3 regions of the Bacillus sp. CGMCC 1.16607 genome follow, and region 3 is predicted to be linked to each of the others. Evidence: riboswitches for the same ligand, from Rfam matches in the RefSeq annotation. Region 3 holds a riboswitch; each other region holds the start of a gene.
The links. Region 3 has a riboswitch for cobalamin ahead of ACFSO7_RS13215 (ribonucleoside-diphosphate reductase subunit alpha). Riboswitches for the same ligand answer to the same signal wherever they lie in the genome.

Region 1: it holds a riboswitch for cobalamin, as region 3 does, so the genes downstream of both, ACFSO7_RS07020 (DUF4430 domain-containing protein) here and ACFSO7_RS13215 (ribonucleoside-diphosphate reductase subunit alpha) in region 3, are expected to answer to the same signal.
Region 2: it holds a riboswitch for cobalamin, as region 3 does, so the genes downstream of both, ACFSO7_RS12410 (acyl-CoA thioesterase) here and ACFSO7_RS13215 (ribonucleoside-diphosphate reductase subunit alpha) in region 3, are expected to answer to the same signal.

What each region holds. Positions count from the first base shown of each region.
Region 1 is NZ_JBHUJX010000011.1:16,508-23,273, reverse strand. Features, by position in the region: gene ACFSO7_RS07040 (peptidylprolyl isomerase) at 1-72, opposite strand, end outside; gene ACFSO7_RS07035 (GNAT family N-acetyltransferase) at 218-1,057, shown strand; gene ACFSO7_RS07030 (DEAD/DEAH box helicase) at 1,160-2,950, shown strand; gene yfkAB (radical SAM/CxCxxxxC motif protein YfkAB) at 3,213-4,331, opposite strand; cobalamin riboswitch at 4,473-4,667, shown strand; gene ACFSO7_RS07020 (DUF4430 domain-containing protein) at 4,794-6,554, shown strand; gene ACFSO7_RS07015 (class D sortase) at 6,561-6,766, shown strand, end outside.
Region 2 is NZ_JBHUJX010000018.1:452,032-458,797, reverse strand. Features, by position in the region: gene ACFSO7_RS12415 (RidA family protein) at 265-663, opposite strand; gene ACFSO7_RS12410 (acyl-CoA thioesterase) at 954-1,424, opposite strand; cobalamin riboswitch at 1,622-1,799, opposite strand; gene ACFSO7_RS12405 (oxidoreductase) at 1,983-2,876, shown strand; gene ACFSO7_RS12400 (hypothetical protein) at 3,239-3,475, shown strand; partial or broken gene ACFSO7_RS12395 (transposase) at 3,528-3,964, opposite strand; gene ACFSO7_RS12390 (VOC family protein) at 4,101-4,709, shown strand; gene ACFSO7_RS12385 (nucleotidyltransferase family protein) at 4,882-5,457, opposite strand; gene ACFSO7_RS12380 (MFS transporter) at 5,801-6,766, shown strand, end outside.
Region 3 is NZ_JBHUJX010000019.1:163,463-170,228, reverse strand. Features, by position in the region: gene ACFSO7_RS13230 (LytR/AlgR family response regulator transcription factor) at 1-240, shown strand, start outside; gene ACFSO7_RS13225 (sensor histidine kinase) at 253-1,239, shown strand; gene ACFSO7_RS13220 (ribonuclease H-like YkuK family protein) at 1,715-2,233, opposite strand; cobalamin riboswitch at 2,427-2,626, shown strand; gene ACFSO7_RS13215 (ribonucleoside-diphosphate reductase subunit alpha) at 3,005-5,287, shown strand; gene ACFSO7_RS13210 (ribonucleotide-diphosphate reductase subunit beta) at 5,309-6,355, shown strand; gene ACFSO7_RS13205 (flavodoxin domain-containing protein) at 6,336-6,766, shown strand, end outside.

The DNA.
Region 1 (6,766 bases), on a different contig from region 3:
AGCCTCTTTCTCGAATAACTCAATTTTCACTTGTCCGCCTTTTTCTAAATCGATTACTGCATATTTGCTCATATGTATAAACCCCTTTCAAAATTTCGATATGTAAAAGCATACCATTCAATTATATGCTATTCAAAATGAAAAAGAAAATAATAGGTAAGTGAAAAGGATTTTTTCCATATTCTATTGAATTAAAAATAAAAGGAGTGAGGATTTTATGCTGAAATTAAATCAATATAATGATGTGGAAGTATTTAAAAATGAAGTCATTCCCTTTCTAGAGAAGGATGAAATAATAAATGGGTTATTATTAGGGTTGTTATTAGCGGTTAAGGATGCTCAACCGATATTTATGGCTACTCTCACTCGGGAAGAAAGTCTCGTTCTTGTTATTTTTCAAACGTCCCCGAAACAAATGATTTTATCGAAATCGGAAGATCTAACTACAGATGAAATCAACCAATTTGCAAATTTATTAAATGTAAGTGTTGCTGACCTTCCGGGTTTTATAGGGGAAAGGAATCTTATCATCGAGCTATCAAAATATATCACTCATTTACGTAGTAAAATTCCAACAGTCCATATGAATCAACGCATTTATCGGTTAGATACAGTAACAAAGAAAGCAGAATTAAATGGTTCACTCGTTCATCTTGGTTTAAAAGACTTACCTCTTGTTAAAGAATGGCTATACCAATTCTGTATCGATATAGATGAAAAAATGAGTAAGGAACAAGCAGAAGAAAAAGCGTTTGAAATCCTTGAACGTGGAAGAATTTATGGGTGGGAAGTAGATGGAGAACTAGTGTCGATGGCAAATGCATCACGACCGACATCTTCAAATATTACGGTTAACTTCGTGTATACACCACTTTCTGAAAGGAAAAAAGGTTATGCATCGAGTTGTGTTTCAGCCATAACAGAATTAATGTTGGAAAGTGGTTATAAAACAACAAGTCTATATACCGATCTAGACAATCCAACCTCCAATAAAATATATATGGAAATAGGGTATAAACCTGTTTTTGATTCGATCGTTATTCATTTTAATGAGTAGAAAATAAAGTGCTCATTAAAAATTAGAATAATATTCGCTTATCCCTCCTTTTTAGGTCATAATAGAAAGAGTATTTTTTAGCAAAGAAGGTAGGGGTATTTTTTGACAAATTTTTTAACGCTCGGTATTTCCGAGTCTATGGTGAATACATTAAAAACGCAAGGGATTGCTGTTCCAACTTCCATTCAGGAACAAGCTATACCATTATTATTGGAAGGTAAAGATGTAATTGCCCAATCCCAAACGGGTACAGGAAAAACATTTGCTTTTATATTGCCAATTTTAGAAAAGATAGATGCGAACAATAGACATATTCAGGCCTTGATCGTGACACCTACTAGAGAACTTGCTTTACAAATCACAAATGAAGTAAAGAAGTTAATTGAGGATCGACAAGAGATCAAAGTTTTAGCTATTTATGGCGGCCAGGACGTTGATCAACAGTTAAAGAAATTGAAAAATGGCAGTCATATCGTAATTGGTACACCAGGAAGATTATTAGATCATATTCGAAGAGAAACGGTTAATTTTTCAAAAACAAAATTCTTAGTTTTAGATGAAGCAGATCAAATGCTTCATATTGGATTCCTACCGGAAGTGGAACAAATTATTAATGAAACAGCTGCTAGTCGTCAAACGATGTTGTTTTCTGCAACGATGCCAGAAGAAATTCGCAAATTAGCTCGTCGTCATATGAAGAGTCCTCAAAATATTCAAGTGGAAAAGACGCAAGCACCACTTGAAAATATAAAGCAAATGGCGATTTCAACCGTTGACCGTGCAAAACAAAGAGATTTAATCGAACTACTTCATTTATATCGTCCATTTCTTGGTGTGATTTTTTGTCGAACAAAACGGCGGGTTAGCAAGCTTTATGAAGCTTTAAAGGCGGAAGGATTTAACTGTGATGAATTGCATGGGGATTTATCACAAGCAAAACGAGAGCAAGTAATGAAGCGGTTCCGTAAGGCTGAAATTCAGTTTTTAATTGCGACAGATGTGGCCGCTCGTGGACTTGATGTCGAGGGTGTCACCCATGTATTTAATTATGACATTCCAGAAGATACGGAAAGCTATATCCATCGTATAGGGAGAACAGGTAGAGCTGGTGGTGAAGGTCTTGCTGTAACATTGTACGCCCCAAAAGATCGTGAAGACCTATTAAGTATTGAAAAAGACTTAAACCTTTCTATACCGAAAAAGAATATTGGTAACGAAAAAAGGAATCTGGGGATAGTAACTGGTGAATCGGAATTTGATTTGGAACAGTCAATCGAATCACAACCACAAAGACGTGCGAAAAAAGGGAAAAACGAAAGACAGGCTAACAGAAGAAGCAATAACAGGGATATGAAAGTAACTGGGCAAGGAAGAGATTCAAGAGACAGAAATCCACGAAACAGAACGGAGAGTGGATTCCATGGTGCAGGTCCAAGAAGAGAAGTACGGGACGGAAATCTAAGAAACAGAACTGAAGGCGGATTCCAAAGTACAGGTCCGAGAAGGGAATCCCGAGACGGAAATCCACGAAACAGAACAGAAGGTGGATTCCAAAATTCAGGCCAGAGAAGGGAATCAAGAGACGGGAATCCACGGAACAGAACAGAGGGCGGGTTCAGAAGTAAAGGTCCGACAATGGAATCAAGAGATGGAAATCCACGGAACAGTACAGAAGGCGGGTTCCAAAGATCAGGTCCGAGAAGGGAATCTCGAGATGGAAATCCACGAAATGGTTCAGAAAGCGGATTCCAAAGTCCAAGCCCAAAAAGGGCATCACGAGACGGAAGTCCTCGAAACAGAACAGAGAATGGTTTCCAAGGTAAAAAGTCTTTCGGTCAGCAATCGAGAAAACCGAATAGAAGCAACGGTAGTCTACGTTCTAGAAACAAATAAAGAAAGGGCTGATTCAATGTTTTTATTGAATCAGCCTTTTTATCAAAAGATAAGAAAGTATAATATCTTTGGACTTCGAAAATTGTCCAGCGCAAGCGTCCTAGCCCCGACGTACAGGATGTATTATTGTCAACAATGCGACAGGACATCGCGCTCTTGTCGACCTCGAGGTCAAATGTTCGCCAGCCAAAAAGTCAAAGAACCGACTTTCCGGCTGGCAAAGCATTTGCTTGTCGGGGCTGATCAAGGCGCTTGGCTTTTCTTATCTTGTGATTTTTGCCTTCAAGTTACTAAAATCGATATTTTGATAATAGCTGTTTTTCACCAGAATATTCGGACCTAAACACTTTACTGCAGGACAATGGCAGTTGAGTTCATTTGCGAGTGATGAGGAATTCCATTTCTCAAAAGCGTCTTGTAAACAAGTATCTTTAATATTCCCGAGCGGAGGAGTATCACCAAAATCTGTCACAATGACGTCTCCGCTAAAAATATTAACATTTAAACGAGAACGACCGTCGGGATCATTTCGAACCGTCACGTTTTTACTTTTATACAATCGATCTAGCAAGACCAAATCCTCTTCTTGACTACTACAAGCATAAAAGGGTAAAGTCCCGAACAGCATCCATGCATCTTTATTGCGGATGTCTAGCAAATGATGAATGGCTGCACGGATTTCATCTAAAGACAAAGTTTCTAAATTGCTAGCAAAATCGCTGGAATACATAGGATGTACCTCATGGCGTTGACAGAGCATATCCTCAACAATTTGATGGTGAATTTTTTCCAAATGAGGTAGTGTTCGTTTATTTAACATCGTCTCCGCTGACACAATTACTCCTTCGCTCACTAAAGCTCGGCTATTTTCAATCATTCGATCAAAATATTTGATCCTTTGTTCATAGGTAGGTTTTAATTCCATTCGGGCAAAGCCTGCTTCTGCGAAATCATCTAAAGTTCCCCAATTATGTGAGATATGTAAGACATCTAGGTAAGGAATAATCATTTCATAACGTGACAGTTCCATTGTTAAATTAGAATTTATTTGAGTACGGATTCCGCGTTCATGTGCATATTTTAGAATAGGAATTACATAGTTTTTCACAGATGATAAGCTTAGCATCGGTTCCCCACCTGTAATACTTAAGGAACGAAGTGTCGGGATTTCGTCTAATCTTTTTAAGATTAAATACATAGGTAAAGCAATCGGATCTTTCGTTTGTAAAGTATAACCGACCGCACAATGCTCACATCGCATATTGCATAGTGTAGTTGTTGTAAATTCGATATTGGTTAGGGTTAATTGACCGTATTGATCTATATCCATGTACGCTTCCCATGGGTCATACTGTGGTGTAATGGCTTGCAAAGTTTTCATCACATACTCCTTTCAAAACACTAGTAATTATAGATTATGAGGATACTTAGTTGTCAATCCCATTCAAGATTAATCATGAAATTTTTAAAATTATATACAAATCGACATTATTTTCAGTATAATGAAACCATCATAAAAAAATTGAATCGGCAAAAAACAGGTGCGAAAAATTTATTTTTATAAAATTTTAGCTTAATAGGGAAGTTGGTTAAAATCCAACGCGGTCCCGCCACTGTAAATGAGAGTAACCTATAGAAAGTCACTGTCCAAATGGATGGGAAGACATAGGGAGCGATGATCATGAGCCAGGAAACCTGCCTGTTTTTTTTGCACCTTTGCCTACGCGGATAGGAGGGTGTTAAGACAGCGGCGTTTCATGACGTTCATTGTACTTAACCTTAACTCCTCCTTTTTAGGGGGATTTTTTTATGTATATTTTAAACATAGATAGGAGAGAACACGATGGGACGAATATGGAATATAGCCGTAGTATTCGGGCTAGTATTTGCCTTATTTGCAGGGAGCTTTCAAACAACTTCATTTGCAGCAGAAGCTGGGAAAGAATCGATAACGGTTGTAGGAACTGACGAAACGGAAGTTTTATTATCTGAAACGGAAATCAATCCAGATGGAAAGTCAACAGCTCTTCAAACCTTAATAAATGCAGTAGGTTCAGGTAATGTTGAGATTTCCGAATCGACTTACGGTAAGATGATAACAGGAATTAAAGGGTTGAAAGCAAAAGATAACTTTTTTTGGGCTTTTTATATTAATGGAGTATCTGCACAAGTAGGAGCAGATCAATATATAGTTAAAAAGGGAGATCAAATTAGCTTTCACTACGTAGACTGGAAAGCAGCCCCACTAAAAGCGGCTACACTTAAAGTTATAAGTAATACTGGCTTAATGAAAGAAGCTACGGATATTGCTTTTGAGAATGAACCAACAGCATTTCAATTACTTCAAGTCGTCTTAGGCGATAAAGTAAAATATACGGAATCACAATATGGAAAAATGATTACTTCCATTGATGGTCTTGAAGGAAAAGATACATATTACTGGGCTTTTTATGTCAATGGACAAATAGCAACGGTTGGTGCGGACAGCTATAAATTAAAAGCAGGAGATCAAATAAGCTTTCAATATGAATCTTGGGAAAAGCCAGGGGAAGAAACTGAGGAGCTGCCAAAAGAAGATACTAGCAAGCCAATTAGTGAACCGATTTCCAGTGAGAAAATGCAAAAGTCGATTGATCTTGCAAGCCAATACGTCGTCAAAAATCAAGTTGGCGAGTGGGAAGCCATTGCATTGAAACAAGCTGGAAAGGAACTATCAAAAAACTATTTAGAAAATATTAAAAAAGTGATTAAGGATAGAAATGGACGTTTTTCGAAAATTACAGATTATGAGCGATACACTTTAGGAATTGTGGCTGCAGGTGGAGATCCCTCAAATATCGCTGGATATAATTTAATTGAAAATATTTATAATGGTGAAGTCACAAAACAAGGATTAAACGGAGTTCTATATGCTCTAATCGCATTGGATAGTGCAAATTTCGAGATTCCAAAAACAGCTAAATGGTCTCGTGAAAAATTAATCAATTACCTTCTAGAAAAACAAAATAAAGACGGTGGCTGGTCTTGGGACGGAAGCGCTACTAGTGATATCGATACGACAGCCATGGTATTAACTTCTCTTGCACCTTATATAAATCAAGAAAACGTTAAATTCAAAATGGATACAACAGTAAACTATTTATCAAAACAATATGCATCAGCAAAAATCAATAATAGCTCAACTGCAGCACAAGTAATCATCGCCCTTTCCGCTGCAGGGATCGATGCAAATGGAGACCTATTTGCCAATAAAGAAGCGAGTCTGATGACTTATTTATTAACCTTCCAAAATAAAGATGGTGGATTCGATTGGCAAGGTGGGGACGTAAGCGATGTAATGTCAACGAGTCAAGCAATTCAAGGGATTGTTTCATATCAGTTATTCTTGAATAATAATGGTTCTTTGTATCAGATATCTCAAAGTCCAGTAAGTAGCTCAAAAGTGGATGACAATAGTGAAATTTCTAATCCGATCAATAAAGTAGTAGAAGGTAAACTACTACCAAATACAGCAACGAATACGTATAATCTTTTCGTATTTGGTCTGATTCTACTGCTGCTTGGGGCAATCCTCTTTATGATAGAGAAAAGAAAGAAGGCATAATGCTCTATGAAAATGAAAATATCCCTCTTGTTTTTGGCAGGAGGGCTCTTTTTTATCAGTGTGGCTGGAATCCAACAATATAAGTCATCAAATATCCAAACTGCCACTTTGGAAAAGGCAAAGGAAGTTGTAAAAGTGAAAGAGGCACAGATACTTGATGGTTCAGCAGTGACGATTAAAAATGAAGAAGTGCTAGGACTACTGCGTCTGCC
Region 2 (6,766 bases), on a different contig from region 3:
AGCAACCCATATTTATTATTTTTCAATAAAAAGTACCTCCTTAATAAAATAGACCATATAGTCATTGTTAACTATTATAAGTTTTACTATACAAAATATGAGAAATATATGTAACTGAATAAGGAGTACAGTTAAATCAAAAGGGTTAGGTACCGAAGCGGATCGAAAATAATTTGCAAAACGTAGATATACATTGTTAGATCAGTTTAATGAAAAAAACCTACGCAAAAAGAATTTGCATAGGTTTGGGTGAAGTGTATGATTTTAAATCTTAGCAGCCCAGATTTCGATTTCTACTTTTATTTGCGGTAATCCTAACTTAACGATATATCCAATTGTCATTGCGGGATAATTGTTTCCAAATAATTTCTCCCACTCAGAATATAGTTGTTGCCAATCGATATCTTCAGTAGCCCAAATATTGACCTTGATAATATTATCAGGAGATAAATGTTCAGATTGTAATATTTTTTGTATATTTTCAAAAGTATTCTTAATTTGTTCGTTCATATTATCTGGAATCGAACCATTGATGTCCATTCCAATTTGACCAGATGTCACATAAAGTTCTGCATTTCTTGGTATTTTGGTAATATGAGTATATTTTCCAACAGGTTCAGGCATCCCGACAGGATTCGTTCTAATAATTTTTTTATCGTTCATTTTATTACCTCATCATTTTAATTTACTGCTGTGTTATATAAAGTCATTTTTGGACACACTTCACCCCTTAAAATGACATCTAGAAAAAAACAGCAGTTGAGTACCCATACCCAATTGATAAATTATTTAGCGACTTTTTTTTCATATGATTTGGATACTCCTCTCATTAAAAGGTTAGGTAACATATTTAATGAAATTATAAACTATTTCAAACTATGAGTTCAATAAATTAGTAATCATAAGGTTTAGTAAGGCTAGTGGAAATAGGTGAGAGTGGAAAGCCTCACATGTTAAAGTTCGTGGATTTTCAATCTTCTCTCTTTTCTTTTTTTTGCCGTTAAGTATAAAGTTTTTTCCTCCTCTGTTTCTGGCTCAATCCCATTAACAGGAGTTGGTACGCCTTCACTATCTACTGCAACCATCGTAAGGATTGCTGTTGTGGTTAATGTTCTTCCACCTGTTTCTATATTTTGACACTCTACTTTCACATACACTTCCATCGATGTCCTACCTGTCGATATGACTACCCCTTCCAAAGTTAATATATCTCCCACTTTTGCAGATGATAAAAAATTCACCGTATCTATTGATGCTGTAACAACCACCTTTTTACTATGTTTCATTGCTGTTATTGCGGCTATTTCATCAATGTAGGCTAGCACCGTCCCACCAAAGATTGTTCCCATATGATTCGTATCCGGTGGTAATACAAGCTTTGTTTGGATTGTTCTAGAAATACTAGTAGATAATTTTTCTTCCATACCATTTCCTCATTTCCTTAAATAAGATCAGCCTTGCCAAACTTCGGGAATGGGAAAATCATAATCTAAAAATTTTTTAGACAACAAAAAACCCATCAAAGAGATGGGTTAGATAACGTGGAAAAATCAATAAAACAGTACTAGTTTACTGTAATTAGTAAGAGTCCCTCGTCATATCTTCCCAACTCCCGAAGAAGATAATACGTATAAAAATGGCAGGTTTCCTGACTATGCTTCTTCCTACTATAAGCCCTTCCCGTTCTAAGACAGTGGATATGCTTAATTCGTCAGCATTTTACAGTTGCGGGTACAGTTCTGGATTTTCACCAGATTCCCTATTAAGTCTTTTCAGACACCATTAATATTGGTCATTCATTTCTATATTTAGTATTTTAGATAATATAAATATAGCTTAATATATAGTTTCAAATTATAATATACATCTATTATTTTGACAATTCTAATTATCTAAGTTATAAATTAATCCAATTTAACTTATCATTTTCTTTGAAGCTTTTAAAATGAAAAAATAAATATATAAAATCGAGGTGCGATATTTTGGTCAGTATAGAATTAAAAGGCAAAAACATTATCATAACAGGTGCAAATAGTGGGCTCGGATTGGAATCAGCTAAATCACTTTCAAAACAAGGAGCTACTGTGATCCTTGCAGTTCGAAATCTCCAAAAAGGCAATGAGGCTCTTCAAGCCATTAAAGAAACAAATCAAAATGCATCATTAGAAGTAATGAAACTGGATCTTTCCGACTTAAAGAGTGTGAGAGATTTTGCTGATGCATATATAAATAAATACAATTCTTTAGATATCCTTATAAATAATGCGGGCGTAATGTTTCCGCCTTATCAAAAAACGGTAGATGGTTTTGAATTACAATTTGGTAGCAATCATTTAGGACATTTTGCATTAACGGGATTGTTGTTACCTGTAATAAAAAATACATCAGGATCCCGTGTAGTTACACTAAGCAGTATTGCTCATCGAGGAGCATCCATTTATTTTAATAACTTAGATGGCTCAAAAAGGTACAAAGCGATCAAGTTTTATGGTCAAAGTAAACTTGCAAACTTGCTTTTTTCTAAAGAACTAGACCAAAGATTAAAACAGAATGGAATTCATACATTAAGTATTGCTTGTCATCCAGGAATTTCTGCGACAAACCTTGTAAAAATAGGCAATCAGACACCAAGATATTTAACTTCACTGATGAAAATCCTTTTCCAACCAGCAGAGAAGGGAGCACTGCCTTCTATATTTGCCGCAACAGAAGATAGCTTAAAAGGAGGAGAATATATCGGACCAAATGGTCTAGGAAATATTAAAGGCTATCCTGCAATTGAACAGGTTAAAAAAGGTGTATATGATGAACAATTGATGAAAAAACTCTGGGAAACATCGGAAAAATTAACCGGAGTGACTTTTGATTTTTCTTAGAAATAAAAAAACATTATTTAAACTTCCACAATAATTTTCTCATTATGAGTACCTTAGTTTGGTTTTTAAATTTCAAGAGGGTTAATCCTAAGTATAATTGGAACTTATAAGGATCAAAGAAAAGGATGGAGCATTTTTTGGTATTATTATTCACATTGCCTTATCCATATTTTCTTTTTTACTTTTATGGGGAAATCTTGAAAACCTGTTGGATTAATAAACATCTAATTGTGTCACAATCTGTGTACACCACGAAATATTTTTTTACTTAGTTTGTTGTTTTGAACAAGTATAATGAATCAGAAAATGGTTTTAATTATCTGAAATATGATAAAGTAATACAAAAGTGAAGGGGAGTGTCTATGAAAATATTCTCTGTTTTGTCAATGATTTTAGGAGTTGTTTTAACGTTTTTAGGTACATTACCTTTTATATTCAAATATCCGCATACTGATAGTCCCAATTCAGGTCCAGCAAATATTTGGGAGCTAATCCTTATGATCTCTTATGACGGTAGGGGATGGTATTTAATTATTGGCATTGGATTGTTGATATTAACTGTGTCCTTAATTTTCAAACAAAGAAATTTGAAGTTTTAAAAATACAAACTCCTCTTTCGTAGAGGTTTTTTTATGCACTTCTTAGCATTTCAACATTTCGACCATTACAAGACTCATGAAAGAAAGTCTTGTATCTTTCAACTATACCTGTAGTAGTTCAAAGTCTAACGAACATAGGGGGCATTCAGTATTTTATGTTCCCCAATAGAAAGCTGTTGAGATGTGTAATTTAAGCTAGTTAACAATTTGCGCAATAAATAATAGCCTTCAACCATCATCTCATCTCCATATATTTAAACCATTTATCAGAATAACGAAAGCTAGAGAATGGTGTATTCGTCATAACATTTGATGTCTTATTGCAATTCTTACAAAGAAAGATTTGGCGAGTTTTATACTTTCCATTACATCTTAACAGAAGTACTTCCACAAAGAACACAAGTCATACCCTACTAAAACGAGTTTCAATAGTTTGATAATCTTATCTGGTTCATCTGGAAATAGGTCTCTTTTAAGAGCATTAAGCAGCTATAACTGTTTATTACTCAATCAAAAGTCTATTTAAGTTTCCTACTAATTATTGATTTTTTTCTTAACTATATTACTTAAAATAATTTTAGAGCATCTATATGCATAATTAATTAATAAAGCAGGGGATATTTAAATGGAAATTAAACATTTATATTTAAAGACAAATAAACTTAGTGAGTTGAAAAAATTTTATCAGGATCTCTTAAATTTTATTGTAATTAGGGAAAACCATTTTTCGCTTACACTTAGACTAGAAAACATCTTTCTCACTCTGGAAAATACAAAAGAAGATACTTTTTACCATTTTGCATTCGGAATAAATGAGTTACTATATCCAATCCTAATGGAAAAAATAAACCAAAGTATTGAGCCAATAAAGGATTCCGATGGTCAACAGGAATTTGAATCAGGTTTATGGAAAAGAAAACAAGTATATTATTATGATCCACAAGGCAATATCATTGAATTTTTAAAGAACCAAGATACCAGAATATTAGAAATCGGTATGCCTGTAAGTAACATAAACTCTTTTATTAACTCCTTGCAATCAATAAATAACATTTATAAACAAGCTTCAGATAACTTCTCTTTTTATGGAGATGAAAATGGTGTTTTTGTTATAACTAAGGTAGGAAGACCTTGGTTCCCAACTCAGTTAGCATGTTCTATTCATCCAATAAAAGTAGAAGTAGACGCTTCTTTAAGCCTTTCTTTCCCTGAGTATTCGTATAATATCAATTAAAAAGTTATTTCAATGGAGATTGAGAAATCAACATTTAGATTTTCTAATCTCCCGTATACTTATAGTCAATCTTTATTTTTTATATTCATATTACTACTATTGATATTTATAAATTTAGGAAACGTTCTCATTCTTTTTTTTCTTTACGATTGCTTTCTGTAAAATAATTATATTACCAAGAAATAATAGTTAGTTCAGGCCACTTGCTCTTCCACTTAGCTGCTTTAACCTCAAATATTTCTCTAGTAATCATACGTTTATTAGGTCTAACTATCATGGAAAATAGATCATCTAGACTATACGGAGAATATATTTTATAAATATCGTTTTCCTCTTTTCTCATCCCTAATGCAGTAGCAGTTGTTGGCCAGCTATTTATAGCATCCTCTACTGATGTATACGGTTTAATAGGAAAGCCAAACTTTTTCTCGTACCATAGATGAACACGAGCTTGATTTTTTACGTCTAATTTATATGGAAAGTTGCCTAATTTACTAATCAATTCGATTCTGATTGTTTCCTCGTATTCTGGTTCTAGATGACCGCTATTAAAATAAACAATGTCTATATCAGAAATGCCGTATGTCAGAGGATAATTTGATAGGTAGTTCCAAATTGTATTAGTAATTGCACCTGCACCTAGATAACAGTTTGGAGCATCCTTAAGTTCTTGTAATATATCAAGTACCTTTACTATCATTTCATTCTCTCTAACTATCTCAATTAACCTTCTTTCATTTTGTTTCATTACTCTATCTCCTTGTGATTATTAGTAGATACGTCATGATTAGAACTAATTTTTAATTACTATTGAGTAATTATGTTGGTGAATTTTGGATAAATTTATTTCTTATTTTAGTTGTTTTTTCCAAATTACTTAGTATTGTTAATTCCTTGAGTTTCTGGATTATAAAGACTTAAAACTTATTCTTCTAGTGAAAAAAATTACTAGTCAGTTTAATTTTACAATTTAAGGTAAAATTGGTAAAATAATCATAGCGAAGGGTTGTACGGAGATTCATAATGTAAGAGAGGTTGGCAAATGTGAAAGGATGTTTTGATTGCTACCTCAATATGAAAAAAAGGAAAGAATTTCAACTTTAATTGCGTTATACGTAAAATTAAAGTTGCCTTCTACCCAAATTCACTTTTTGTTCGGTCTATTTATAAATCGATTAGGGGATTCTTTATTTACATTAGCCATTCCATGGATTTCGTTTCACTTAACTGGTTCAGTGAAAATCATGGGATCGCTATATGTGATGAGTGTTCTGCCTGTTGTATTATTTGGACCATTTATTGGTGTGGCAGTGGATCGATGGAATAAACGAATGATAATGTTAATCACAGATTTAATTAGAATGGTAATAGTTGGATTGATTCCTATTTTGTATTTCTGTGAGCTTCTTCAGTTATGGCAATTGTATGTAGCTGGTTTTATTTTAGCCATACTCACATTGCTATTTGATGTTGCTACTGTATCATCGATCCCGGATCTTGTTAAAAAAGAATTAACTCGTGCTAATTCAGGCTATCAGCTTGTCAATCAACTTGCCAATTTATTAGGTCCAGCTATTGCTGGTGTGACAATAGCACTTATTGGAGGCTTTAATACTCTTTGGATCAATTCTATATCATTCCTTGCTACTTTTATTATCGTATGGAAGTTTCCAAGAACAAGTCATGAGAATCCAATAAAAAAACATATTTTTAAAGAAACAAGTGAAGGTTTTAAATGGCTTGTGAATAACAAATTAAATTTTTCCTTGTCTTTACAAGCGATGATCGGAAATTTTGGTGGAAGTGCGGTTTTAGCAATTTTTATGTATTATTTATTATCAGATCTTCATTTGAGTTCTGAAATGAGCGGGATTAACTATACACTAATCGGTGTAGGAGGGTTACTCGGTAGTTTAATCATTGTACCTCTTGAACGAAAGGTTAGAAGGGGGCTTCTCATCCAAAGTCTACTTGCTATTGGTGCCTTTGGATTATTGTTTGTACTAATAAGTGATTTTTGGCTTGCTCCAGGTATTGCTTTTGGGATAGCGACTTGT
Region 3 (6,766 bases):
ACGACAATTTTAACAAAGGATGGAGAATTTACCACCTATTTGACGTTAAATGAGTTGGAGGAGGAGCTAACTAATCGGAGTTTTTTACGATCTCACAGAGGATTTATTATAAATATTCACTTTGTTAAGCATTTTTCATTGTTTGCCAAGAATTCTTATACGGTAAGCTTTCACCATACAAATCGAACAGCAATTGTAACGAAAGCGAATTTAGATAAATTACAGAGTAATTATTTTTAAAGGAGTATGAGTGTGAATTTTCGAGTAAGTTTAATGATTTTTTTACATATTATTGGATATTTTCTATTTGCATACGGGGAAAGTCTGCCTAATATGGTGATCCCGATTATATTGTCTGTTATTCATTTCAAAAGTCTTAAAGGCAAATGGCATCTATTTCAAAAAGTAGACAGTGCATATGGATGGAAGCTTACTATTCAAATTTTATTATTAGTCGGTTTGGCCAATTCTGATTTCATTTTGCCGAAATTGGCTTGTTTAATTAGCTTTCACATCATTGATTATTTAGCCATCAAACAGATTGAAAAAACGATTCAGGATAATGAATTAATGGCAAAATTAGAATTAGAGCGTAATGTACAGAATGAAGTATTTAGGAAGATTAGGGCGGAGCGGCATGACTTTTTAAAACATATGAATATTGTCCATCATCTTCTAGAAGAAAATAAAATAGTTGAGTTAAAGAGTTATTTTGAACAATTATTAGCTGATTATGGAAAAACCAATGCTTCGATAAAAGGGGAGGAAGGGCATATAGCCGCGATACTTCACGATTATCAGAGGTTAGCCATGGAAAACTCGATCAAGATACAATATGATCTACAAATTCCAGTTTCGCAAATTCCACTGAAATTAACAGATCAAAGTAAACTAGTAGCTAATCTGCTATCCAACAGCATTGAAGCGGCAAGAGAATTCCAACGTAAAGGTGAACAAGCCGCCATTCACTTACAATCAAGTCTTTATGGTGGAATCTACATTTTAGAAATTTCCAATCACACTTTGCCACTTCCGAACGAGCTAGTGGATAAACTATTTAAGACCTTCCAATATAGTTCAAAAGGAGATGGCCACGAGGGATTAGGTACGTATATAATTGCGAGTTTAGTTGAAAAATATCATGGTAAACTTACATATCGATACGATGGTTCACAATTATATATTAAGATAAAATTGCCTGTTGTTTCAGAGTTTGTAGTGGAGTCCAGGACGTCTTAATAAAGGAAGACCTATGTGTGGGCATAGGTCTTTTCGTTGTTGAATATTAGTTTTGGTGTTAAGGAATATTATTGCATTAAGGACGTTTATGTAAGGCAAATGCCTTCTTCAAGCGAAGGGTTACCCTTTATGAAAAGACATTTTCATGGATACCTAGTCTGTATTTGTCGTTCTTGGCCTTTATGAAAGACATTTTCACAGTAGACTGGTGTGATTTTGTCGTTCATAGTCCTTATGAACGACATTTTCAATGAACACTGGTATTTTTTTGTCGTTCATAGTCCTTATGAACGACATTTTCAATGAACAATGGTATTTTTATGTCGTTCATGGACCTTATGAACGACATTTTCAATGAACACTGGTGTTTTTTTGTCGTTCAAAGCCCTCATGAACGACATTTTCAATGAACACTAGTATGTTTTTGCCGTTCAGAGCCTTTTGAAAACATCACCCCATGAGGAATTTTGTTATATTATCTCGTAAACCGATTAGCATAGCTTGACGCTACAAATGCATTCGGTTTTATTTTTGGTTCAACACCCATGGATTCCATTCTTGCGACCATTTCCTTCACGAACTCACTCGTTTTATTTCGTTTACCTGCTCCAATATCGATATGCCCTTCCATCGTAAAGGTGGCACCTTGATAAAGATAAGGCAAGACGATATCGATTAGTTGGTTTTTTCGTTCTTCCGTAAACATGGAAACAGTCTGTTCAGTTAAAGATAATTCTTTAGAAATTCGTTCGTGCAGATGCAACATTTTTCTTGGAATAATGACCTTCTGTATACATGCCCAAACACCTTTTCCAGCGTTTTGGATGACAATTCCTGTAATAAAAACCGTTTGCCTTTTATGAACTTGGGAATCCGTCCCGACCATGAGGCGATAATGGCCACTTGGATTAAGTTTCATAAACTTTTTGATCCGTTCAAAAACTTGCTCGAAAGACATATTCGTTTCTTGGAGATTTTGAAATGAATCGTTCATACGATTCCACCACATCTTTCCTTTTAGCGAATGATTAGCTGTATACCCTATTCTATGGAAACGGTGTAATAGTCGTGCAAAGGATCAATAACTCAAAAAATAATTTACTTGAAAAATCCAATCTATTACTATACTATTTAATTTAATGTAACTACATATTGAAAAATATTAACGAAATTACAACTACATATAGTGTTTGCCCACGAGTTAGGATGCCATTAGGCTTAAAAGGGAATTTGGTGTGAATCCAAAACTGCCCCCGCAACTGTAAATGCAGACGAAATGAGATAAACCACTGTATAAGCGCGCTTATAAAAATAGGTACTTATATGGGAAGGGCTCAAAGTAGGAAGATGCATAAGTCAGGAGACCTGTCTAAACTCACGATGTTTCACTTCTTCGGGGATTGAGAAGATGAAACGGTGGCGACAAGAGGACAGCTATGCCTTTTATGGCCTCCTTTTGGTGTTATCGTTTCATCCGCTCAGTTCCCTTGAGCGGATTTTTTATATTCTCATGGAAAATATAAAATTTTCGCACTATAGACAACTCAATTATTAAAAGTTTTCTACGTTCAGCGCAAGAGTCCTAGCCCCGACGTACAGGATGTACTAGTGTCGACAATGCGACAGGACGTCGGTTTTGTCGACCTCAAGGTCAAATGGCGCCCAAAAGATGAGGTTAAAGAGCAAACCTCTTCTTTGGGACGGCATTTGCTTGTCGGGGCTGATCAAGGCGCTTACGCATTTGTTAATTTTAAGGAGGAAAAAAATGACGACGTCAACAGAACTCGATTATGTCTTAGAATCAATCCATCAAACTGCAAACAAATACAATATCAATACAGATGATCTCATTCAAAAAATCAAATCTCAAAATTTATCAGAACAAGAGTCTAATCATCAGGCATTATTATACGCACTTAATTATATTGCTATGGACAAACCAAATTGGACATTCGTCGCGGCAAGATTGTATCTTAATGAATTGTACTCCAAGGCGGCACAAAATCGTGGCTATGAGCAAGCCCTAAAGTATGGCGATTTTCATCACCTCATCCAAGTTTTAACGGAAAAAGGGATCTATTCTCCTGATCTACTTGAATCTTATACAAAAGCTGAAATCACTGAACTGAGTAAAGAAATCAACCAGGAACGGGATTATCTCTTTAATTACATAGGTTTATTCTTACTTGCGGATCGTTACTTAGCCAAGGATCACGATCGAAATCATTATGAGCTACCACAGGAACGATTTATGATTATCGCCATGACGATGATGAAAAACGAGCATCCTGCTAAGCGTCTACATCTCATTAAAGAAGCTTATTGGGCATTAAGCAACCTCTATATGACAGTTGCCACGCCAACCTTATCCAACGCTGGAAAAAACTTTGGTCAGTTATCCTCCTGTTTTATCGACACTGTCGATGACTCACTTGACGGCATATATTTAAACAATTGGGATATTGCTAGACTGAGCAAAGACGGTGGCGGGATCGGTATCTATTTCGGGAAAGTGCGTGCACTAGGATCTGATATAAAGAAATTCAAAGGGAATTCGTCGGGAGTTGTCCCGTGGATCAGACTCATCAATGACACCGCCGTCAGTGTTGACCAGCTCGGCCAGAGGCAAGGGGCTGTTGCTGTTTACCTCGACCTTTTTCACAAAGATATCATGAACGGATTTCTCGATCTCAAGACCAATAATGGTGATGAACGTAGGAAAGCACACGACATTTTCACAGGCGTCACCATTCCAGACCTTTTTATGAAAAAAATCCAAGAGGTTGATGAAAGCGGAAGAAGTACTGGCCAGTGGTACACGTTTTGTCCGCACCAGGTCAAACAAATAATGGGCTGGAAAGACGAGCAAGGGAATCCATTAGGATTAGAGGATTTCTACGATGAAGTCGACAAGAAATTTTTCACTGAAAAATACGAGGAAGCAGTTCAAAATCCATTGCTTCCACGGAAGTCATACCGCGCCATGGATATTATGGCACGAATCATGGTGGCGCAGTTAGAAACAGGGACACCATACATGTTCTATCGGGACGAAGTGAACCGACAAAATCCCAATAAGCATTTACTAGGTGCAGGAAGAACGGCTATCTTCTGTAGCAATTTATGTACGGAGATAACTCAGAATATGTCGGCTACGACCATCGTGAAAGAATATCGCGACGAAGATGGGAACATCGTGATCGTAAGGAAACCAGGCGATTTCGTTGTGTGCAATCTCTCATCTATTAATCTTGCAAAAGCGGTACCAGCCGAAGTAATGGAGCGGTTGGTACGGATTCAAGTGAGAATGCTTGATAATGTGATTGATTTAAATACGATTTCTGTGGGACAAGCACAGGTGACTAATAAAAAATTTAGAGCGATCGGACTTGGAACTTTCGGTTGGCATCATTTGCTTGCCCTTAAGAAAATCCACTGGGAAACAAATGAAGCAGTGGATTATGCTGACAAGATTTACGAAGATATTGCTTATTATACGATCCAAGCTTCGATGGAGCTGGCAAAGGAAAAGGGTGCATATAGCCAGTTTCATGGATCAGAATGGGAAACGGGCGAATATTTTGATCGGAAAAATTACGATTGTGAACGTTGGCAGAAGTTAAAAGAGAAAGTATCTCATAATGGGATTCGTAATGGTTGGCTTATGGCTATCGCTCCGAACTCATCAACGGCAAAAATCGGGGGATCAACGGATGGAATTGATCCATTATATTCGGTTGAATTCGCTGAAGAAAAGAAGAATTTCAAGTTTAAAGTGACAGCACCTGATTTGGATCATTTGACTTACGAGTATTATCGCCGCGCCAGACATGACTTAGATCAAGTATGGAGTATTAAACAGAATGCCGCTCGCCAGCGTCACATTGATCAGTCGATTAGCTTTAACCTTTACGTACGTCATGATATTAAAGCAAAGGACTTATTAAATCTGCATCTCGAATCTTGGAGGCAGGGGCTAAAAACAACCTACTATGTGAGAAGCACCTCCCAAGCAGAAATCGAAGAATGTGAAGCGTGTCATAGTTAATTTTTCAAGGAGGTATGTGAAATGGACATTCACAATCCATTATCAAAAATAAAATTACTTAACCCTGAATATCCAAATAAATCAACAGGCATTATTAATGGACAATCCTCTGGACTCTTGAATTGGAATGATATCGCCTATCCCCAGATGTATGATCTGTATCAAGCATTGCTTTCAAACTTTTGGAAAGCACAAGAGATTAATATGCAGGATGATCTGAAGCAATGGGATTATCTCAGTTCAGTAGAGCAGGATGTTTTTTTACGGATTAATACGCAGCTAGCGTCTCTGGATAGCCTGCAAACACCGACGATGTTTCAGGTGATGGACTATGTAACTGATTCTAGCTTTAAGGCTATCTTTGCTGTCATATCCCAACAAGAGGCTGTTCACAATGAATCGTATTCCTATATTTTGAGTTCTCTCGTGCCATTAAGTGAACAGAACAAACGATTTGATGAGGCGAAAAATGACCCCATCGTTCGTAAACGAAATGCACTAATATTAGATGCTTACGAAAATTTCCGTCAAGATCCAACACCACAAAATCTATTTAAACTAGGGGTAAATTCTATTAATCTGGAAGGAATTTATTTTTACGCGGGATTTGCCTTTTTCTATCATCTTGCCCGCCAGCAAAAAATGCTCAAGACGAGTACGATGATTAGCTATATACAGAGAGATGAAATGCAGCATGCCTACTTCATCGCCCAATTTATTCGCATTCTATTAACAGAGAACCCTGAATTAAATTCGGACGAAAATATTTACTATATTTATAAGACAATTGATCAAGCGGTCGAACTTGAAAAGGAATGGGCACGCTTTATCTTAAAGGATATCGAAGGAATCCAGTTGGAAGAATTCGAAGGCTATGTTGAATATTTAGCTAACAAGCGCTTACGCCAGCTAGGCCTACAAAATCTTTATATAGCCAGGGACAACCCGATGCCATGGATCCACGTCTTTAGCGATGAAATGCTCAACGAAACCAAATCAGATTTCTTCGAGCAAAAATCAAGAACTTATTCAAAAGTAACACAGTCCAATGGGTTCGATGAGTTATAGGATCGCTATCGTTTATACATCCATAACGGGGAATACAAAGGAATTAGTGGACATTTTGGGGGATTTGTTTTTAGTGCGGGATGTTGAGCTTAGGGTTATGCAGGCTCATGAGATTAGGTTAAACAAGTTGAATGAATACGATGCCATAGTCATTGGAAGTTATACGTGGGGGAATGGGGAAATTCCTCCCGAAATGCTACCTTTATATAGAGCATTTGAAGAACAAGAGGTTAAGAGTGTTATTACTGGAATAGTCGGAACAGGTGATCAATTCTACCCCTACTTTTGTGGAGCAGTGGATGAATTTCGCGATATGCTCTACGTCCATACGGGGTTGGCCGCTACATTGAAGGTTGAGCTTGCACCACAGGCAGAAGATAAGGTGCGGTGTCAGAGTTTCGTAGAGGTGTT